Regions from separate parts of the Kitasatospora sp. HPM-01-4 genome, predicted to be linked through region 4. Evidence: riboswitches for the same ligand, from Rfam matches in the RefSeq annotation. Region 4 holds a riboswitch; each other region holds the start of a gene.

Region 1 (4,284 bases), 4.5 Mb from region 4:
GCCGGCCTGCCCTTCCACGACCCCGTGGACGCCGACGCCGACAGCGCCTCCCAGCCGGACCTGAGCATCACGCTGGACGCCGACCGGACCCGCTTCGACGTGGCCGGGAAGGAGGTCTACGGCGAGTCGTACACCGGCTCGCTCGTCGCCCCGACCATCCGGGTGCGGCCGGGCCAGAGCGTCACCGTCCATCTGGTCAACCACCTGACGGTCGCCACCAACCTGCACTTCCACGGCCTGCACATCTCCCCTGAGGGCCTGTCGGACGACCCGTTCCTGTGCGTGGACCCGGGCGCCTCCACCACCTACCGGTTAGCCATCCCGGCCGACCACCCGCTGGGCACGTTCTGGTACCACAGCCACGCCATGGGCACCGCCTGCCCCGCGCCCGGCTCGGGCGCCACGGCGGACATGGCGGCGATGGACGACAGCGGCTTCATGCCGGGCGACGTGGAGAACCAGATCTTCGCCGGCCTGTCCGGGGTGCTGATCGTCGGTGACGACCGCACCCTGCTGCCGCCCGCACTGCGCCAGATCACCACGCACACCCTCGCGCTGAAGGACGTTCAGCTCGATGCGAGCGGCCACATCGCGCAGAACACCGCCACCACCTCGATCGACTCCGACAACCCGACGGTGCGCCTGGTCAACGGCCAACTGCGGCCGGTACTCACGATGAGGCCCGACGAGACCCAACTGTGGCGACTGGCCAACATCGGGGCCGACATCTTCTACCAACTCCGCCTGGACGGCCACCACTTCACCGTCATCGGAGAGGACGGCTCCCCCGTCGCGCGGACCAGCGACGCCGACACCCTGCTGCTGCCACCGGGCAAGCGCTACGACGTCCTGGTCACCGCCTGCTCCAGCCCCGGGACCACCGTGCTGCGCACCACCGCGTACAGCAACGGACCGCAGGGCGACGCCTACCCCGACACCCCACTGGCCACCATCGACGTCACCGGCGACGAGGCGCCGCGCCTTCCCGGTGTGAGCGGCCCGATGCCGACCGCCCCGGCCGACCTCTCAGCCGTCCCCGTCGCACAGCACCGCACCCTGGTCCTGTCCGAGAACGCCGACGGCACCGTCTTCTACATCAACGGCAGGCGGTTCTCGATGGACTCCTCCGTCTTCGACACCCCCGCCAGGCTCGGCACCGTCGAGGAGTGGACCATCGTCAACCAGTCCGGTGAAGACCACCCCTTCCACCTGCACACCAACGCCTTCCAGGTGACCTCGATCAACGGCGCGGCGCAGCCCTACACCCACCGCCAGGACATCGTCTCGGTGCCGCACGCGGTGAACGGGACCCCCGGCCGGGTGGTGATCCGGGTCGCCTTCACCGACTACCCCGGCAGGTGGATGTTCCACTGCCACATCGCCGCGCACGAGGACAACGGCATGATGAGCTACCTCAACGTCGTGCGGTAGTCCGAGTGGCACCGTGTCCCACCTGCACAAACGCGGGCGGGACACGGGAAGCGGTTGGGTTCGTGGTGTCCGCAGTCGGCTGCCGACACTTCGCATGGCCGGTGGACGTCCTCAAGTCGGCCGACCGGCACGGCCTGACCTCGCCGTTTTCGGGCCACATACGCCCGTACGGCGAAGTCGGCCTCGGCCTCGGCTCAGGGCAGAGGGAAGCGGTGGTGCAGCCATACCGCGTGGGAGATGATCCCCGCCGGGAACCGGAAACCCCTTGTACGACCCCCTCCCCGGCCCCCACAGCCGATCCCTCCCACAACCCCACGAACGATCCAAACGATCATCCCACGAGCTGGCCAGCACCAATCTGACCATGCCTGATACCTTGCCATCGCCGTGGTGTTCGGGAAACCGGTCGGAGTCCGGTGCGGCCCTCGCCACTGTTGCCGCGGAGTACCGCGGCCCTCGCTGACCGGCTTTCCCAGCGGTCAGGGCCACTGGGCGGGCTGGAAGAGCCGCTCGGGAAGGTCGGCCGCGGCGCGTCGATGCGGAAGCCAGGAGACCGGCCACGGCGCGACATGTTCCACGAGGGTTTTGGAGAACACGTGCCCAGCGGTCTGCCGCATCCGTTCCGATCCATACGTTCCGTACGTCCCGCAGGTCCGATACGTGTCGGCCGCGCGGTCGCGGCCTTGCTGTTCATCGGCGCGCTCGGAGCTTGCACGGGCGCCCCCGCGCCCGTCGCGTCCGGCGGGACGACCGGAAGTGCCGAGCCGGTCAGCGTGGCCAATTGCGGGACCACCGTGACGGTCGGCGCGCCGCCCGACCGGCTGGTGACGCTCAACGAGGGTGCCACCGAGGTGGCCCTGGCCCTTGGCCTGCAGTCCCGCATGGCCGGTACCGCCTACCTCGACGATTCCGTCCCGGAGAAGTGGAAGGCGGCCTACGACTCCGTCCCGGTGCTCTCCAAGGACTACCCGACGAAGGAGAAGCTCCTCGCGGCCCGTCCCGACTTCCTGTACGCCTCCTACTCCAGCGCGTTCACCGACAAGGTCGCGGGCACCCGGGAGGAACTGCGTGGCCAGGGCATCCCGTCGTACCTGTCCCCGTTCGGCTGCTCGGACAAGAGCCAGGTGCCGCCGACGACCTGGCAGGCGGTGTGGGGCGAACTGAACGACGTCGCCAAGGTCTTCGGTGTCACGGAGCGGGCCGCCGCGATCCAGCAGCAGCAGGAGCAGAAGCTGGCCCAGTTCACGGCGACGGCCGCGGGCAAGGGCCTGAAGGTCCTGTGGTACGACTCGGACACCAAGACGCCGTTCGTCGGTGCCGGCCACGGCGGACCTCAACTCGTGCTCGATGCCGTGGGCGCCCGCAACGTCTTCGGGGACCTGCCCGGTGGCTGGCAGAACGTGAGCTGGGAGAAGGTCGTCGCGGCGGACCCGGACGCCATCGTGGTCGCGGACGCCGGCTGGGACACGGCCCAGTCCAAGATCGACTACTTGGAGAACGACCCGGTGCTGAGCAAGCTCACCGCCGTGCAGCACAAGGCTTTCGTGGTGGTGCCGTTCTCGGAGTCGACTCCCGGCGTGCTGCTCGCTGACGGTGCCGCCCGGGTGTCCGCGGGACTGAGCCGACTGCACCCGGGTTCATGACCACCGCACCCCACCCCGCCGTGCGGCCCTCTGGTCCGGGCCACGCGACGGCGGCCCTGGCCATCGGTGTGGCCTTGCTACTGACCACCGTGCTCCTCGGCCTGGCCGTGGGCTCACAACACGAGCCGGTCCGGACGGTGATCGATGTCGTGGTGCGCCGTCTCGGGCTGGGCGGCCCGCACGTGACGCTGCTGGACGACCAGATCGTCTGGCAGTTGCGGCTGCCCCGGGTTCTGGGAGCGGCTGCCACCGGCGCCGGCCTCGCGGTCTGCGGTGCGGTGTTGCAGACGCTGACCGGGAACGACCTGGCCGATCCCTTCCTGCTCGGGATCTCGGACGGAGCCGCCGCCGGCGCGGTCACCGTGATCGTCCTCGGCGTCGGCGTGTCCGGCGCCGTGGGCACCGGCGCGGTGGCGACGGCAGCCTTCACCGGTGCCCTGCTGGCCGCTGTCGTCGTCCTGGCACTGGCCGGCGCGCGCACCCGGTCGCTACCGACCGCCCGGACCGTGCTCGCCGGCATCGCGGTGGGACAGATGTGCGGGGCTTACACCTCGTTCGTCGTGCTGGTCCTCGGGGACCGCAACGCGGCGCGCGGTGTCATGGAGTGGACGCTGGGCTCGGTCGCCGGCGTGCGGTGGCCCACCGCCGTCTTCCTGACCGCGGTCGCGCTGGCCGGTGTCACGGTCCTGGCCTCCTCGGCCCGCGACCTGGACGCCTTCGCCTTCGGCGAGACCGCCGCCCGCTCCCTCGGCGTCCACGTCGAGCGCACCCGCTGGGTCCTCGTCGCCACCGCTGCGCTGGTGACCGCGTGCCTGGTCGCCAACACCGGCGTCATCGGGTTCCTCGGCCTGGTCGTACCGCATGTGGTCCGTCTCGTCTGCGGCCCGCGCCACGCCCTCCTGCTGCCCGTGTCGGCACTGGTGGGCGCGTCCCTCCTGGTGGGCAGCGACATCGTGGCACGCACGGTCCTCCCCGACCGGGAGATCCCCGTCGGCGTCATCACGGCCGGGCTCGGAGCGCCCTTCTTCGCCTGGCTGCTGTGGCGCCAGGGGCGGGCCGAGGGGAGGGGGCAGTGACGGTGACGCCTCCCGTCGAACTGCGCGCGGAGAGACTCCGTGTGCGCATCGGCGGAGCCACGCTGCTGGACGCGGTCTCGCTCGCGTTCAGCCCCGGCCGGATCACGGGCCTGCTCGGGCCCAACGGCGCCGGG
Region 2 (4,284 bases), 2.8 Mb from region 4:
AGCCGTCGGGCACCGGGACCCTCCCCCGCCCGGGCTTGGGCGCCGGGGCGCGGCGGCGGGCTGCTGCGGGGTGGCCGGGGTGGGCGCCGTCGGCGCGGCGGGCCGTACCGGGCAGACGGGTCACCGTCGCACCGGTACCGATCGTCGGCTGGAGCGGGGCATCACGGTCGCGCGGATTCCGAGACGTCACGCCGTGCAGTCTTCCCCGTGCACCGGCCTTCTGTCACATCCGGTTCGGCGCGTCTTCGGCCGCCCGGTTGGACTGGGTGGAAGAGATCGGGCAACAGCCCGCAAACCGGGCCTGATATTCGAATTGTTGGCTTGATTCGAATGTCGTGCACCCAACAAAACTGAACAAAGCTGATCGACGAATCATCAGATCAAGGCCGGAAGTGATCCTTTGGCGGTCCTGATCGACGTGATCGACGATATACTCGGAGTAACCGTACCCTTGGCTCAGAGCAGCGGCGTGAGCCAGCGGCGCAGCACCTCGGCGTAGCCGTCCGGATCGGCGTTCCAGAGCTGGGCGTGCTCCGCGCCCGGCACCTCGTGCAGGCTCACCAGGTCGCTGCGGCGCTGCGCGAGGCGGCGGGCGGCCGCGATCGGCGCGATGCTGTCCGCCGGACTTCCCAGCAGCAGGGTCGGCACGCGCAGGCCGGTCCCGTCCGCGAGGCGGGCGAGGGCCTCCAGGTCCACCTTGGTACGGCCTTCTGCGGCCAGCGCGCCCAGGTTGGCGAGGGCGCTCGGGATGCCGGCGCGGACGCTCTCCCTGCGCACGCTCGCCGACCAGTCGAGGATCGGGGAGTCCAGTACCAGACCGGCGATCGGCTCCTGCCGGGAGGACCTTTCGGCGGCCATCAGGCACATCGTGGCGCCCAGCGACCAGCCGTACAGCACCACCCGCCCCGCGCCGCTGTCCAGGGCGAACCGGATCGCCGACTCGACGTCCCGCCACTCGGTCTCGCCGAAGTGGCCGAGCCCGTCCGGCGACGGCGGGGCGCCGGCGTCGCCCCGGTAGGTGACGGTGAGTGTCGGCATCTTCAGCGAGCGCAACACCGGGAGCACCGGCAGCGCCTGGGTGCGGTCGGCGCCCGGACCGTGCACCAGGATCACCCAGCTGCCGCGCATGGCGTCGACGCGCCAGGCCGGCAGCGGCCCGAGCTCGCCCTGGACGGCGGTCTCGGTGAACCCGATGCCGAGGGCGCTGGTCGGGTCTCCGCGGTAGACCCGGGGGGTCAGCTCGACCTCGGTGCCGGCGGTGAGGGTTCCGCTCTCCGAGCGTTCCAGCCGACGGGTGACGGTCTGGACGTCGGTGCCCAGGACCTCGCCGACCACCGCGTGGCCGCCGCGCGGCCACTCCAGTGCGTAGCGGCCCGGGCGTACCGTCTCCGGGGCCCGGGTGAGGGAGACGCGTCCGGCGGCGACGTCGTGCACCCACAGGTTGGCCTCGCCGGGCTTCCCGAACAGCGGGTGGACCGTGCGCTCGGACACCCTTCGGCCGATCAGGACGATCGCTGCTCCGGCTCCGACGGCGGCGACCGCCACAGCGGCGGCCGCCACGGCGGCGGCGGTTCCCCTACGCATAGTGTTCCCCGGTGTGAGCTGGTTTGGAAGGCACCTCCAGTGCACTCTCCGCGCGGCGGGCCTGCCACCGGAAGGCGGACCCGCGAACGGCCGCCCGGGGCCGCGGCCTCTTTACCACGGCCTCTTTACCGCGGCCTCTTTACCGCGGCCTCTCTACTGCGGCCCCTCTACTGCGGCCAGGGCGGCGGGCGGAGAGCTCCCGGAGACGGCGTGCCGCACGGCGGGCGGCCGAGGCGGTTGTGATCAAGCCCTCCGCGCGGTTTGTTGACTCCCGGTCGCGGACCGTGGTGGGATCTTTCAGCCAAACGGAGGCATGCAGAGGAAGCCGGTGCGAGTCCGGCGCGGTCCCGCCACTGTCACCGGGGAGCACGCTCGATCCATGGTCACGGTGGTCCGGTCGTACGGCTGCTGGAAGGCCCGAGGGTGTGTCCGACCCGGAAGCCAGGAGACTCTCGCCCCCGGTACGTCGATCCAGGGCGCGGACCCTGAGTGAGGACACGCCCGCCATGCAGGCTGCCCCGGCCGAGGTCAGGCCGCCGTTCGACCGAGCCGTACCCGTCGCCCGGGCCGCCGCCGAATCCGCGCCGTGCCCCGCCTGAATCGCGGCTCCGCCTTCGCCCTGGGCAGCATCGCCGGCTACCTCGCCGACGCCGCCTTCGCCGACCCCCGGCGCGGCCACCCGGTCGCCGTCTTCGGTACCGCTGCCGGGCGGCTGGAGCGCGCCCTGTGGCGTGACCACCGGGCGGCCGGCGCCGTGTACACCGCCGTCTGCGTCGGCACGGTCGCGGCCGGGGCGCACCTCGCCGGACGGGCACTCGGGCGCAGCCGGTACGGGCAGGCCGCGCTGGCCGCCGCCGCGACCTGGACGGTGCTCGGCGGTACCTCGCTGACCCGGGAGGCCACGACCATCGGCCGTTCCCTGCGCGCCGGTGAGCTCGCCGCCGCCCGGGAGCGGCTGCCTCATCTGTGCGGCCGCGATCCGAGCTCGCTGGACGAGCAGCAGATCGCGCGCGCGGTCGTCGAGTCGGTGGCCGAGAACACCGCCGATGCCGTGGTCAACGCGCTGACCTGGGGTGCGCTGGCCGGTACGCCCGGGCTGCTGGCCTTCAGGGCCGTCAACACGCTGGACGCGATGGTCGGGCACCGTTCGCCGCGCCACCTGCGCTTCGGCTGGGCCTCGGCGCGGCTGGACGACCTGGCCGGCTGGCCCGGTGCCCGGCTGACCGCCCTGCTCGCGGTGGCCGCCGCACCCGAACCCCGAAGGGCCTGGCGCGTCTGGCGGCGGGACGGCTCAGCGCACCCGAGTCCCAACGCCGGGCAGGCCGAGTCCGCGTTCGCCGGGGCGCTCGGGGTCCGGCTGGGCGGGACGCTGCGGTACGGCGAGCGGGTGGAGCACCGGCCGGTGCTCGGTGCGGAGTTGCGGCCGGTGGCGGTCGAGGACATCGAGCGGGCGTGCCTGCTCTCCCGGCGGGTCGGGGCCCTGGCGCTGGCGGTCACCGTGACCGCTCGGGCGCTGTGGGCCTGGCGGCGGGGGCGGTCGTGAGCCGCGGTCTGATGGCGGGTCCGGGCGGGCGGGTGGCCCCTGGGGAGCGCACGGAACCGCGCGAGCGGCTCGTCGAGGCAGTCCGCGCTTGTTCGCGTGTTTCCTCGCGCCCCCGGACGGTGCCGGAGCGGGTGGCCGGGAGCGGTGCCGAGGCGGACGGCCGCTCGCGCGGTTCCTCGCGCCTGCGGGTACTGCCCTTGGGAAGGACTGTCGAGCGGAGCGGAGGAGCATGAGCGGGGCACTGCTGGTCGCCGGGACGACCTCGGATGCGGGCAAGAGCGTGGTCACGGCGGGCATCTGCCGCTGGCTGGCCCGACAGGGCGTCAGGGTGGCGCCGTTCAAGGCGCAGAACATGTCGCTCAACTCCTTCGTCACGGCCGACGGCGCCGAGATCGGCCGCGCGCAGGCGATGCAGGCTCAGGCCGCCCGGGTCGAGCCGGAGGCGGCGATGAATCCCGTGCTGCTGAAGCCCGGTGGCGACGGCCGCAGCCAGGTGGTGCTGCTCGGCAGGCCGGTGGCCGAGGTGGGTGCGCTGGACTACCGCGAGCGCAAGCCCGTCCTGCTGGAGCGGGCCCTGGAGTGCCTGGCCGATCTGCGGAGCCGGTACGAGGTGGTGGTCTGCGAGGGCGCGGGCTCGCCCGCCGAGATCAACCTGCGGGACCGGGACATCGCCAACATGGGGCTGGCCACGGCCGCCGGGCTGCCGGTGGTGGTGGTCGGGGACATCGACCGGGGCGGGGTCTTCGCCGCGATGTACGGGACGCTGGCGCTGCTCTCGGCACAGGACCAGCGGCATGTCGCCGGCTGGTTCGTCAACAAGTTCCGGGGCGACGCGCGGCTGCTGGCACCGGGCCTGGAGATGCTGCACCGGCTGACCGGGCGTCCGGTGCTCGGCACCCTGCCGATGCTCTCCGGTCTGTGGCTGGACGCCGAGGACTCGCTGGACCTGACCACCGTGGTGGACCGGGGCCAGGTGAGCGGCCCGGTCGGGCGGGACGTGCTGCGGGTGGCCGTGGTGCGGTTCCCGAGGCTGTCCAACTTCACCGATGTGGACGCGCTGGCGCAGGAGCCCGGTGTGCTGGTCCGCTGGGCGACCAGGCCCGAGGAACTGGCCGACGCCGACCTGGTGGTGCTGCCGGGCACCCGGGCCACCGTCG
Region 3 (4,284 bases), 4.6 Mb from region 4:
GTCCTGGCCGGCGACCGCGGACTCCTCCCGGGTACGGAAGGCACCCGCACCCCGCACGAGGAGGTCCGCGAGTTCTTCTACCGGCGGAGGAACTACATCCACGAACTCGACACCGTGGCCGAAGAGTTGGCCGAAGCCATCGGCCTGCGGCGCGGTGAGGTGCGCAGCGTGCTGGCCGAGCGGCTCGCCACCCGGCACGGCGTACGCCTGGCCACCACCGATGACGACCGCACCGGACCCGACCGGCTGCACCGCTACGACGCCGGTGCCCGGGTGCTGCACCTGTCCTCCCGGCTGCGACCGGGCCAGCAGGCCTTCCGGATGGCCACTCAGCTCGCCTATCTGGAACACGACGGCCTGCTGTCCCAACTCGCCGCCCAGGACGGCCCGGACGGCTCGACCGCCTGGTCCCTGACGCGGATCGGCCTGGCCAACTACTTCGCCGCCGCCCTGGTGCTGCCGTACCGCGTCTTCCATGCCGAGGCCGAGGCGACGCGCTACGACATCGAACGCCTGGCGGACCACTTCGGCGTCGGCTACGAGACCGTCTGCCACCGCCTCAGCACCCTGCAACGGCCCCGCCTGCGCGGGGTGCCGTTCTCCTTCGTCCGGGTCGACCGGGCCGGCAACGTCTCCAAACGGCAGTCCGCGACCGGCTTCCACTTCTCCCGCGCCGGCGGCACCTGTCCGCTGTGGAACGTCTACGAGGCGTTCTCCGCTCCGGGGCGCGTCCACGTCCAGATCGCCGCGATGCCGGACGGGCAGCGCTATCTGTGGACCGCCCGCGCCGTCACCCGCTCACCCGGCGGCTGGGGCAGGCCCGGCAAGACCTTCGCCGTCGGCCTGGGCTGCGAACTGCGCCACGCCGCACGGCTGGTGTACTCCGCGGGCCTCGACCTCACCGAGGAGAGCGCCGCCGCCCCGATCGGCCTCGGCTGCAAGACCTGCGAACGCCCCGCCTGCCCGCAGCGGGCCGCTCCGCCGATCGGCCGCCCGCTCACCGTGGACGAGCACACCAGCACCTTCGTCCCGTACCCGGTCCGCCCGACGACCGGCGACGAGGTGCGGTGACGGCGGGGGAGCGGGTACGCGAAGGGCCCACCCGTGCGCGAGCGCACGGGTGGGCCCGACGGCCTTCTCAGCGGCTGGGCCAGCGGCTCTCGACCTTGGCCAGGCGCCAGTACGCCAGTGCACAGGCCCAGACCACCACGAACAGGCCCACGATGATGAACCCGACGTTGTTCAGGTCGATGCCGGAGATCCAGCCGGTCACCGGATCGGTGAGGTTCAGCTGGTCGTGCAGCACACCGACGAGCTCGATGGTGCCGATCAGGAAGGCGACCGCGATCGACAGGCCGGTGATGGTGAGGTTGTAGTAGACCTTGCGGGCCGGGTTGGAGAACGCCCAGTGGTAGGCGAAGTTCATGAAGGTGCCGTCGAGCGTGTCGAACAGGCTCATCCCCGAGGCGAACAGCAGCGGCAGGCAGAGGATCGCGTACCAGGGCAGCCCGGCGGCGGCACCCGAGCCGGCCATCACCATCAGGGAGACCTCGGTCGCGGTGTCGAAGCCGACGCCGAACAGCAGGCCGATCGGGTACATCTGGCCGGGGCGGCTGATCGACTTGGTCAGCCGGCCCAGGATGCGGTTCATGAAGCCGCGGTTGTCCAGGTGCTTCTCCAGCTCGTGCTCGTCGAACTCGCCGGCCCGCATCGCCTTGAAGACCCGGTAGATCCCGGCCAGGGAGACCAGGTTGAGGGCGGCGATCAGGTAGAGGAAGCTGCCGGAGACGCTGGTGGACACCACCCCCAGCACCTGCTTGGTGCTGGAGTCGTCGCTGGTCAGCGTGGTGACGACATGGGCACCGGTGGCGACCAGGCCGGCCAGTACCACCACGATGGTGGAGTGCCCGAGGGCGAACCAGAAGCCGACCGACACCGGCCGCTTGCCGTCGGCCATCAGCTTGCGGGTGGTGTTGTCGATGGCGGCGATGTGGTCGGCGTCGAAGGCGTGCCGCATGCCCAGGGTGTAGGCGGTGATGCCGAGGCCGAGGCCGAAGACCTGGTTGCCGACGGCGTAGTGGTGCGGGGCGACCATCGCTATCAGGATGCCGAAGGCGGTGACGTGCATGGCGAGGATCACCGCCATCAGTCCGCCGGTGCGGATCCAGTCCTTCCGTTCCCAGCGCAGTGACGGGGCGGCGGTGGCCGCGGCGGGCGCCGGGGCAACGGTTCTGGGCATGGTCATTTCGGGCAGCCTCTCCAGCACCTCGTGGACAGTTCTCAAGCGGTGCCGTGGCCGGTCTCCTGGCTGACGGGTCAAACGCCTCCGCACCCGGCCTTCCCGGACGCACAGCGCCCAGTGACCACCCGCCGGCTCGCGGCGGGACGGTACGGAGACTCCCCGATCACAGTGGCGAGGGCCGCTCCGGACTTCCTGTGACAAGGCACAGGACACCGGTCTTCCCGAACACCACGGCAGCAGTCACCGTAGGGGGCGGGATCACCAGCGCACAAGCCCGCTCAGCTGCGCATGTGTTCGACATCACCGGCGCACGGTAGTGAACCGACGGCGTACTCAGGGCGAGTCGCGGGCCGCGTCGGGGAGTTGACCCGACGCGGCCCGCGACTCGCCAGGTCCTCGGACCCGGGGCGTGCGACCCGGACCTGTCCGGTCGCCGCCGGTCGTCACGCGGTTCCCGGTGCTCCCGACACAAGGGCCACCGCGGCCTCGGCGGTGTGGACCAGGAACGTCAGCGTCTCCTCCAGATACAGCCGGATGGTCCGCTCGTCGTGCGACAGGTAGCCGATCGACACGTCCTGGCCGATGCAGAGTTCGAAGTCGCCGCCCCGGGTGGACAGCAGGAAGGCTCCGTCGATGGCGGGCGCCCAGACGATCTCGCCGTCCAGGAGCCGGGCGAGGTGCTTGATGACCGGGTAGCCGTAGTCGGACGTCTCGCTGACCGCGGTGTACGCGTCGGCGCTCAGCGCCAGCGTGTACGGTTCGCCAACGCCGGCCAGCCGCAGTTCGGTCACGGCCCGGCTGATGCTGTTCGGGTAGTCGCGTGTCTCAACAGGCAGCCTCACGGGCGGATTTGACGAGCTCTCACGGATCCCCGTGATGCCCGCGGCCGGGTAGCCCTCGAACACCGCGCGGTCCTCGGCGAAGGCGATCCGCCGTGCGGCGTCCATCACCGGCTGCCAGTCCGCGTCCTTGGCGCCGCGCGCGACGTCGTCGACCTGCTCGCGGTCGACGGTGAACGGAACGCGCAGCTCCACGATCGGCTGGAAGTGGCGGGTGTGGGCGATGATCCCGTCGGCCGGGGCGTCGGCCGCCTCCAGGTGCCCGGTGCCCACCCCGGCCAGGTGAAGACCGCCTGACGTGGAGACGTCCACGAGCCGGCGGGCGGCCACATGGCGCTCGAACGTGCGTCGCGCCTCGTTCTCCAGGTCGTCCCAGGCGGCGGCGGAGACGGGCGCCAGTTCACGGTGCAGATTGTTCATTGTCGAGACCTCTTCATGTCGCCGATCCCCAGGGACTCATCGGCCGGCGACCGGACACCGGGTGCCGGGTCGGCCTCCGGCTCCCGGTGGCTCGCGCCGGGCGGATCGGGAAGGCCGTCGAGGAAGTCGGCCGTGGGTACGAAGAACAGGGAACCGGTGACCGCGGTGGAGAAGTCCAGGATGCGGTCGTGGGAGGCCGGAGGGTCGCCCAGGAACATACGCGTCAGCATCGTCTCGGTCACCGCCGGGGATCGGGAGTACCCGATGAAGTACGTGCCGAACTCTTCCTCACCCACCCTGCCGAAGGGCATGTTGTCGCGCAGGATCTCGTGTTTCGTCCCGTCCGGATCGACGAGCGTGTTCAGCGCGACATGTGAGTCGGGCGGCTTGATCTCGTCGTCCAGCTCGATGTCGGTCGCCTTCCGACGTCCGATCACCAGCTCCTGCGCCTCGGTCGGAAGGGCTTCCCAGGCGGGGAGGTCGTGCAGGTACTTCTGCACGATCACATAACTCCCGCCGGCGAACCGCGGGTCCTCGTCGCCGATCAGGACCGCCGCACTCGCCGCCCGGCCCACCGGGTTCTCCGTCCCGTCGACGAAGCCGAGGAGGTCGCGCTCGTCGAAGTACCTGAATCCATACACCTCGTCACATACCGTGACAGCGCCGCGGAGACGGTCCATGAGCTGGGAGGCCAGCGCGAAGCACAGGTCCATCCGTCCGGCCCGGATGTGGAACAGCAGGTCACCGGGCGTCGAAACGGCGCGGTGTCCAGGCCCCGCCAGC
Region 4 (4,284 bases):
CCGCCGGCTCCCCGGACCGGTGCGCGCCCTCGGGGTACCGGGCGCGAAGGCGCGGCCCGCGCCCGGCGGGCCCGGGGCGAGAGGCTCCGTACTCGGTCAACTCCCGGCAAAAGCACGGCGGTACGCCTGCGGCGTCGTACCGAGCCAGCGGCCGAAGTGGTGCCGGAGGGCGGCCGCGTTGCCGAAGCCGCAGCGGGCGGCGACCGCGTCCACGGACTCGCCGGTGTTCTCCAGCAGGCGCTGGGCCAGCAGCAGGCGCTGGTTGGTGATCCAGCGGTGCGGGGTGGTACCGGTCTCCTGCTGGAAGCGGCGGGCGAAGGTGCGGGGTGACATATGGGCGCGGGCGGCCAGCTGATCGACCGTCAGATCGTGGTCCAGGTGGCGGCTCAGCCAGTCGAGCAGCCCGCCGAGCGAGTCCGCGTCGCGGACCGGCACCGGCCGGTCGACGAACTGCGCCTGCCCGCCCTCCCGGTGCGGGGCGACCACCATCCGCCGGGCGATCCCCCGGGCCACCTCCGCGCCCTGCACCTTGCGGATCAGGTGCAGGCCGGCGTCGATCCCCGCCGCCGTCCCGGCCGAGGTGATCACCGGGTCGTCGTCCACGTAGAGCACGTCGGGCTCGACGGTGGTGAGCGGAAAGCGCCGGGCCATCTCCTCGACGTGCTTCCAGTGCGTGGTGGAGCGGCGCCCGTCCAGCAGCCCGGCGGCACCCAGCAGAAAACTGCCGGTGCAGATCGACAACGCGCGCGCCCCGCGCTCGACCGCGGCGCGCAGTGCTTCGATGAGCTCCGCCGGGTACTCCGCGCGCCGGCCGACCGCGGTGACCACGATCAGGTCCGCCTCGGCCAGCCGCTCGGGCCCGTACGGGACGTCCAGACCGAAGCCGGCGTGGGTGAGGTGCCGCCCCGGGCGGTCGGCGACGAGGGCGAAGTCGTACACCGGCAGCCCGTCGTCACTGCGGTCGATCCCGAACAGCTCGGCGGCGACGCCCAGCTCGAACGGGTGGACCGGCTCCAGCACCACGGCGGCGACGTTCCCCAGCATCCGGCCGGGATGCCGTACGTGCGCCCCCGTCCCGCTCCCTCCCGCCTCGCTCGTCTCCCCGGTCCTTCCACGCGCCCTCGCCCCGCGCGGTTCCGCCCGCGCGGCTCCTCCCCGGACGGCAGGGCCGCTCCCCGGCCTGCCAGGGGTTGGCAGGATTTCGACGCAACCGGTCGTTTCTGCCACTCGTGGCGCCGGCCCGCGCGGACCAGGCTGGAGGCCATGACCCCCGACACCCTCGCGACCTCGCTCGGCCTGATCGGCGCCACCGGCGGCTTCGGACTGCTCGGCTTCCTCATCGGCCGTGAGCTGCCCTGCCCGGGCGACGGCGGGCGGGGCCCAGGAGGCGGTCACGGCGGCGGTCCCGATGGCAGTCACGAAGGCCCCAACCACCCGGCGGCTCCGGTTCTTCCCGACCGCCTGTACGGCACCATGCCGGCCGCCTCCGCCTTCCCGCCGGGGCCGCGGTCCGGCGCCGCCCGCCCCTCGACCGTCCCGCCCGCCGCCTCCACCCGGCCCGCCGCCACCCGACCCGCCACCACCCTGATTGCCGCCGCCGCCCTCCCGTCGGGCACACTGTCCGGATGGGCATCCTCATCCGCCGCGCTCTCGAAGAGGACCTCGAAGCCGCAGGTGACGTCACGGTCGAGGCGTTCGTGGGCGACGGTCACACCTCCCCGGACAGCGGCTACGTCCAGCTCCTCCGGGACGCCGGGCGCCGCAACCAGGAGGCCGAGCTCTTCGTCGCGCTCGACCCGGACAGCCTCCAGGTCCTCGGCTGTGTGACCCTCGCGGTCGGCGGTACCGAGTGGGCCGACATCGCCGAGCCGCACGAGGGCGAGATCCGGATGCTGGCGGTCGGCGCCGCCGCCCGCGGACGCGGTGCCGGCGAGGCCCTGGTCCGTGCCACGATGAACCGCTGCCGGGAGCTGGGACTGGCCGGGATGGCCTTCTCGACCCGCCCGAGAATGAAGGCGGCGCACCGGATCTACGAGCGCCTGGGCTTCGGCCGGACCCCCGAACGGGACTGGGCGCCGGCCCCCGGGACCGACCTCATGGTGTACTCGATCACCTTCTGAGCACCCCTCCCGCACAACCGCAGGGTTGGCCCGGCCGCGACACACGGCACTACATGTGGTGCCGCATCGTCGGACCGCCACAACATGTATGCTCGCTCTCGCTGTCGAAGCAGGGGAACCCGGTGCGAGTCCGGGACTGCCCCGCAGCGGTGAGCGGGCGGCTCTCCAAGCGCCCGCAAGTCCGGTTACCTGCCGACGGCGTGCCACATGGCTTCCCCGCAGATGCCTTGCAGCACCGCAGTACGTCCGGGCCTCGCGGGTGGGCCAGGGGGTAGAGAGCGCGCCGGTTTTCCGGGCGCGCTGTGCCTCCCTGCGCTCACGTCGACCCGGATACGACCCTCATCCGACGCCGCCGCCAGGAGAGAAGCGCCTTGACCATCGCTGCCTCAGTTGCCCTGCCTTCCCAGGGTTCAGCCGCCACCACCCAGACCGACCCCGGTGCGGCACTGCTTCGGCTCCTCACCGACCGCAGCGTTGACCTCCCCCAGGTGGACCCCGGCCACGTCGCCGCCGCCGCGCTGCGCGGCCGCCACGCCGGCTCGGACTTCGCCGAGCTGCGCGGGCTGGCCGTGGAGGCCGCCGCGTCGATGATCGCCGAGGACCCGCAGTACTCGAAGCTGGCGGCCCGCCTGCTCGCCATGGAGATCGCCGACGAGGCGATCAGCCAGGGCGCCATCTCCTTCTCCGCCTCGATCGCCGTCGGCCACACCGAGGGCCTGATCGGCGATGACACCGCCGCCCTGGTCGCCAAGCACGCCGCGGCCTTCGACGCCCTGGTCGACCTGGCCGGCGACGACCGCTTCGAGTACTTCGGCCTGCGCACCGTGCAGTCCCGCTACCTGCTGCGCCACCCGATCACCCGCAAGGTGATCGAGACCCCGCAGCACTTCCTGCTCCGCGTCGCGGCCGGCCTGGCGGTCGGCGACAGCGAGCAGTCGGTGGCCGAGGTGGCCGAGCTGTACCGCCTGATGAGCCGCCTGGAGTACCTGACCTCCTCCCCGACGCTCTTCAACTCCGGCACCAAGCACCCCCAGATGTCCAGCTGCTACCTGCTGGACTCCCCGCTGGACAACCTCGACTCGATCTACAACCGCTACGCGCAGATCGCCCGCCTGTCCAAGCACGCCGGCGGCATCGGCCTCTCCTACAGCCGCATCCGCTCGCGCGGCAGCCTGATCCGGGGCACCAACGGCAAGTCCAACGGCATCGTCCCGTTCCTGCGCACCCTGGACTCCTCGGTCGCCGCGGTCAACCAGGGCGGCCGCCGCAAGGGCGCGGCCTGCGTCTACCTGGAGACCTGGCACGCCGACATCGAGGAGTTCCTGGAGCTCCGCGACAACACCGGCGAGGAGGCCCGCCGGACCCACAACCTCAACCTGGCGCACTGGATCCCGGACGAGTTCATGCGCCGGGTCAACGCCAACGAGGACTGGTCGCTGTTCTCTCCCGCCGACGTCCCCGAGCTGGTGGACCTGTGGGGCGCCGAGTTCGACGCCGCCTACCGCAAGGCCGAGGCCGAGGGCAAGGCCGTCCGCACCGTCCCGGCGCAGACCCTGTACGCCCGGATGATGCGCACCCTGGCCCAGACCGGCAACGGCTGGATGACCTTCAAGGACGCCTCCAACCGCGCCGCCAACCAGACCGCGCTGCCCGGCCGCACGGTGCACTCCTCCAACCTCTGCACCGAGATCCTGGAGGTCACCGACGACTCCGAGACCGCGGTCTGCAACCTGGGCTCGGTCAACCTCGGCGCGCACGTGGCCGACGGCGCCACCGCCGGCGACCTGCTGAACGCGATGGACTGGGAGCGGCTGGACGCCACCGTGCGCACCGCCGTGACCTTCCTGGACCGGGTCATCGACATCAACTTCTACCCGACCACCGAGGCCGGCACCTCCAACTCCCGCTGGCGGCCGGTCGGTCTGGGCGTGATGGGCCTGCAGGACGTCTTCTTCAAGCTCCGGCTGGACTTCGACTCCGCCGAGGCCAAGCAGCTCTCCACGCTGATCGCCGAGCGGATCATGCTCACCGCGTACGAGCGCTCCAGCGAGCTGGCCGAGCAGTTCGGCCGCCACGAGGCGTACGCGGAGACCCGCGCCGCCCGCGGCCAGCTGCACATCGACCACTTCGACGCTGCTCCGCAGTGGACCGAGCGCTGGGACGC

Evidence for each region. A riboswitch is a leader RNA that binds a small molecule or an ion and turns the genes downstream of it on or off. The one in region 4 is predicted to bind cobalamin.
Region 1: linked by a shared signal. The riboswitch ahead of ACSMTC_RS03510 (ABC transporter substrate-binding protein) and the one ahead of ACSMTC_RS23420 (ribonucleoside-diphosphate reductase subunit alpha) in region 4 are both predicted to bind cobalamin.
Region 2: linked by a shared signal. The riboswitch ahead of ACSMTC_RS10875 (cobalamin biosynthesis protein) and the one ahead of ACSMTC_RS23420 (ribonucleoside-diphosphate reductase subunit alpha) in region 4 are both predicted to bind cobalamin.
Region 3: linked by a shared signal. The riboswitch ahead of nicT (Nickel transporter NicT) and the one ahead of ACSMTC_RS23420 (ribonucleoside-diphosphate reductase subunit alpha) in region 4 are both predicted to bind cobalamin.

The regions. Positions count from the first base shown of each region.
Region 1 covers NZ_JBPQGP010000005.1:859,016-863,299, forward strand. Annotated here, with positions in the region: gene ACSMTC_RS03505 (multicopper oxidase family protein) at 1-1,431, shown strand, start outside; cobalamin riboswitch at 1,803-2,007, shown strand; gene ACSMTC_RS03510 (ABC transporter substrate-binding protein) at 2,205-3,074, shown strand; gene ACSMTC_RS03515 (FecCD family ABC transporter permease) at 3,071-4,150, shown strand; gene ACSMTC_RS03520 (ABC transporter ATP-binding protein) at 4,147-4,284, shown strand, end outside.
Region 2 covers NZ_JBPQGP010000005.1:2,574,904-2,579,187, forward strand. Annotated here, with positions in the region: gene ACSMTC_RS10865 (hypothetical protein) at 1-190, opposite strand, end outside; gene ACSMTC_RS10870 (alpha/beta hydrolase family protein) at 457-1,584, opposite strand; cobalamin riboswitch at 1,877-2,058, shown strand; gene ACSMTC_RS10875 (cobalamin biosynthesis protein) at 2,180-3,127, shown strand; gene ACSMTC_RS10880 (cobyric acid synthase) at 3,357-4,284, shown strand, end outside.
Region 3 covers NZ_JBPQGP010000005.1:736,673-740,956, reverse strand. Annotated here, with positions in the region: gene ACSMTC_RS03085 (short-chain fatty acyl-CoA regulator family protein) at 1-1,071, shown strand, start outside; gene nicT (Nickel transporter NicT) at 1,139-2,245, opposite strand; cobalamin riboswitch at 2,278-2,490, opposite strand; gene ACSMTC_RS03075 (family 1 encapsulin nanocompartment shell protein) at 2,686-3,501, opposite strand; gene ACSMTC_RS03070 (Dyp-type peroxidase) at 3,498-4,284, opposite strand, start outside.
Region 4 covers NZ_JBPQGP010000005.1:5,371,809-5,376,092, reverse strand. Annotated here, with positions in the region: gene ACSMTC_RS23430 (helix-turn-helix domain-containing protein) at 97-1,044, opposite strand; gene ACSMTC_RS23425 (GNAT family N-acetyltransferase) at 1,626-2,120, shown strand; cobalamin riboswitch at 2,174-2,331, shown strand; gene ACSMTC_RS23420 (ribonucleoside-diphosphate reductase subunit alpha) at 2,498-4,284, shown strand, end outside.